Regions from separate parts of the Roseivirga misakiensis genome, predicted to be linked through region 2. Evidence: riboswitches for the same ligand, from Rfam matches in the RefSeq annotation. Region 2 holds a riboswitch; the other holds the start of a gene.
What was found. Region 2 has a riboswitch for S-adenosylmethionine ahead of metX (homoserine O-acetyltransferase MetX). Riboswitches for the same ligand answer to the same signal wherever they lie in the genome.

Region 1 (2,206 bases), on a different contig from region 2:
AAGAATTCTAATTGTGTCGAACGAGGAGTAACGCTTTTTGCTCTCTCTGCAATTAATTTGATATGATCTGGTGTAGTGCCACAACAACCACCTACAATATTCAAAAAGCCTTCTTCTAAGAAATCACCAACAAGAGAGGCCATTTGCTCTGGCGTTTGATCATATTCCCCAAACTCGTTCGGTAATCCAGCATTCGGATGAGCGCTAGTATTGAAAGGTGACTTTTTGGAAAGAATCTCAACGTAAGGTCTCAGTTGCTCCGCACCAAGCGCACAATTCAATCCAATAGATAGTAATGGCACGTGTGATAATGAGATTAAAAATGCTTCTGTCGTCTGCCCAGATAGCGTTCTCCCACTAGCATCGGTTATGGTACCTGAAACCATAATTGGCCATTGTCTACCTTTTTTATCGAATACATTTTCAATGGCAAACAGTGCTGCTTTGGCATTAAGGGTATCAAAAACCGTTTCAACTAAAAGAATATCTACACCACCATCAATTAAAGCGGTGACTTGTTCCTCATAAGCTTCTACGAGTGCATCATAGGTAACCGCTCGAAACCCTGGATCATTTACGTCTGGGGAAAGCGAAGCAGTCCTATTCGTTGGGCCCATTGAACCCGCCACAAATCGGGGTTTATTTGGTTCTTTTAAAGTGATTTCTTCCGCGACTTCTTTGGCAATTTTCGCCGAGTAATAATTGATGTCGTAAACGGCATCTTCGAGGTTGTAATCGGCTTGAGCAATTGTAGTTCCGCTAAATGTATTGGTTTCAACTATATCTGCTCCTGCTAGAAAATATTGCTTATGGATGTCTTTGATTATATCAGGGCGAGTAATTGAAAGTAAATCATTGTTACCCTTCAAAGGACTATCATGATCTTTAAATCGATCCCCTCTAAAATCCTCTTCTTCTAAATCATGCCGCTGGATCATGGTACCCATAGCCCCATCAAGCACTAAAATTCTTTCTTTTAGAATCTCTTTTATGCGTTTCGCCATTTTTTGTCTTTATGGCTTATCTCGAAAGTGGGAGAGTGAATTTATCGTCATCTTTTCCTCGATAGCTCGAGGCTAGGAATTAGCACCGGATATTACTCAGGTTGCTAAGACATCATAGGGCCTAGTCCCTCCGTCTTTCTCGATAAGCAAGGCAAATAAAAGCATAAAATGATTATCGAAGAACCGAAATCGAAATTATTTCAAATTGATTACCAGTTTAATATTTAAATTCATGGTAAGCAGAAATTCGTTATCGTCTTCACGATATAAAACACCGTAAGATCGGGCAAAATCTTCCGGCTTTCTGGCATCAGATGCCAAAGAACGGTGCATCATGCCAATGCCCCAATTAACTTCTAGGTCTACTGGTCGAATCAGTTCAATTAAAAACCCAATGTTTAGCCTAACGCCAATGTCTTGATGTCTTATGCCATAGGTAGCTCTTTGAAAGTACTCACAATTATCACCACAATCGAACTTGAATGTTCTCGTCCGATCGAACTCAATCTGGTTATAAAAAAGCTCAACCCCTAAGTAGGGACGGACATCTGGCCCAACTTGTCCTGAACCACTCAGAAACCTGAAAAATGAGTCTTTTCCATCTGTGTCTATTTTATAGCTCTTGAGCATTATGGAACTTTTGAAACCAGACTTTCCAGCAAAATAAGTCGCGTCATCTTCAAAAACATTTTGATCTCTAATCAGACCAAAAGTATAATCTACCGACAAACCTTCGCTTAAACGATGTTCGAGCCCCATGGTGTAGGCCGGAAACCTCCATATTAATTGAGATGGTATGAGCTTGAGCGAGAGAGCCGGTCCTTGTTTTTTAACAGAATCAACTTCTGTATAATAACTCTCTTGAGATAAGGCCGATACCCCGATTAACAAAGCAATAAGTGTAAGCAATTGTCGACGCATATCAATCGGTAATAAAGCTTCCTAAAACTCCTGTTAATGCTGTATCGCTGTAAGAGACATTGTAAATCCCGTTAGTCGTTCTAACAATCAAGTAGCCAGTGTTAGCAATAATATCTAATGGAACAGCTCCGTCAATTGTCAAAAAATCCATTTCGATCAGTTCTCCTTCGGCATTGAAGCTATACATTGTGAGGCCACCTTTTTCGCATACAAATAAAGATGACCCTCGAATTGCTAAACCAAAAGGTGATTCTGTACTATATACTTTCAAAACCGTAGGG
Region 2 (2,206 bases):
AAAAGAGTAAGTCTTCTTCTATTCCGATAATGAGCGCTTTAGCTTGCACCCGACTTAAGGCTTCTGCTATGGACTTATACTTTTTACTGATATCATGAAAGTCCATGGCTTGACTTAATGTATAATAGGTTCTTGCATCAAACCTGTTTCTAAGTTTCTCTCCTTGGTATCGCTGATAGCTTTCTGCCTCACTGATCTCATCAAAAGTTGCCTGCTGAGCCTGCGTTTTGTTAAAGGCCGTATCAGTTCTATAAGATGTCATCGCCATTGCGCGAGCAGCCTCCAAGCCTTTCCATCCACCTTTTGGAGAACTCGAGAAAAAGGAAGGATCGGCTTCAATTGCCATGCGCTGGGCTGATCTAATCGCTACACCCCATGGCGAACTTTTTGCCGACGAGGCAATCAGAGCGATATGTTTGAAAACGTCAGGTGATTCTACAGCCCATTCAATCACCTGTTGGCCACCCATAGACCCTCCAATGCCAAGGAAAATCTCATCGATGCCAAGATGATTCATTAAAAGCCCATGCGCCTTAACCATATCTTTAATGGTGAGCGTAGGAAATGACCTCAAATATCGCTCGCCAGTTTCAGGGTTAAAGTTTTTGGGGCCTGTGCTTCCATAGCACGATCCAAGTACGTTGGCACAAACAATAAAATGTTCATCTGGATTGATGAGGTTAGTAGATCCAATTAATCCTGGCCACCATTGCATTGGGTTTGCGTTTGCAGTGAGTGCATGGCAAACCCAAACCACGTTGTCTTTTTTAGCATTCAACCGTCCGAAAGTATGGTAGGCAATAATTGCCTCTTGTAGCTGCGTGCCACTTTCGAGCGTAAAGTCACTTGGGACTTTGAAGTATTTTAGCGAGGGGTTATCGATGGATTGTGATTCAACCGACCCCGTCTTTATAGCTGTAGACATTGTCAATTTACTTTAAGTAGGAAAGAGAAAAAGTGTAATCAGAGAATTGATCCAATAATTGAAGCCGGAATACAAATAATGCATTCGACAGCGCTTTTTATTAGATGAAGACTTTTAAAGAGGTGCGATTGCTCGCCTGAAATTAGATGTTGCATAAATACCAATTTATATTCTCCCGAATGTCACTCGACATCCTTTGGGATCAGGATTTAGCACCTTTCTCTAATATTAGAGGTGGTTGCTAGCGCTTCAAAGAGCCTGTCTCTCCACGCTTCTGTATAAATCGATTCATTTCGAAGCCCTGATTGGGCAGAATTGAATGACTTGCACTGCAAACCTAGCAGCACTTATTGATGATTCAAAAAAAGAAGTTGAAAAATTTAAATCTACTTCAACATTCGAAGTAGTGTAGTCAGTTTATTCTTTAAATCTCTTCTGTCTACGATAAAGTCTAAGAATCCATGGTCTAGCACGAATTCAGAGCTTTGAAATCCTTTAGGAAGATCCTTTCCGACCGTATCTCTGATAATTCTAGGACCAGCAAATCCGATCAATGCACCAGGTTCCGCAATGTTAAAGTCACCAAGCATTGCATAAGAAGCGGTCACTCCACCTGTGGTCGGGTCGGTAAGTAATGAAATATAAGGAATGCCTTGTTCTCCTAGTAGAGCAAGTTTAGCCGAGGTTTTAGCCATCTGCATTAAAGAGTAACCAGCTTCCATCATTCTAGCGCCACCTGATTTAGAAATCATCAAGAATGGTGTCTTAGTTTTGATGGCATGATCGATGGCGCGGGCAATTTTTTCTCCGACGACAGATCCCATTGAACCACCGATAAAGGCAAAATCCATACAAGAGACTACCAAATCTTCGCCATTCATTTTGCCATAAGCAGAGCGGACAGCGTCAGTTAAGCTAGATTTCTCCTGCCCAGCTTTGATTCTTTTTGGGTAGGGCTTGCTATCGACAAATTTTAGCGGGTCACCAGAACTCAGGTTTTCATCCAATTCAGTGAAAGAGTTCTGATCGAAAAGGATTTCGAAATATTCTTTAGAGCCAATTCGAACGTGAAAACCATCTTCTGGACTGACATAAGCGTTGTTTTTTAGCTCACGCGTATGAACAATTGTACCAGACGGTGTTTTGAACCACAGACCATCAGGAGCGTCTTTCTTCTGATCTGTTGGTGTTGTGATACCCTTAACTTTTCGCTGAAACCAAGACATAGTTTATGTTATCGTCCAAAATTTTTTAGAGAAAGGCAAAAATAGCCTAAAACTA

Region 1: linked by a shared signal. The riboswitch ahead of BFP71_RS19525 (homocysteine S-methyltransferase family protein) and the one ahead of metX (homoserine O-acetyltransferase MetX) in region 2 are both predicted to bind S-adenosylmethionine.

The regions. Positions count from the first base shown of each region.
Region 1 covers NZ_MDGQ01000005.1:1,850,676-1,852,881, forward strand. Annotated here, with positions in the region: gene BFP71_RS19525 (homocysteine S-methyltransferase family protein) at 1-1,004, opposite strand, end outside; SAM riboswitch class I at 1,049-1,153, opposite strand; gene BFP71_RS15565 (hypothetical protein) at 1,200-1,925, opposite strand; gene BFP71_RS15570 (hypothetical protein) at 1,927-2,206, opposite strand, start outside.
Region 2 covers NZ_MDGQ01000004.1:332,873-335,078, reverse strand. Annotated here, with positions in the region: gene metX (homoserine O-acetyltransferase MetX) at 1-925, opposite strand, end outside; SAM riboswitch class I at 1,088-1,210, opposite strand; gene accD (acetyl-CoA carboxylase, carboxyltransferase subunit beta) at 1,312-2,151, opposite strand.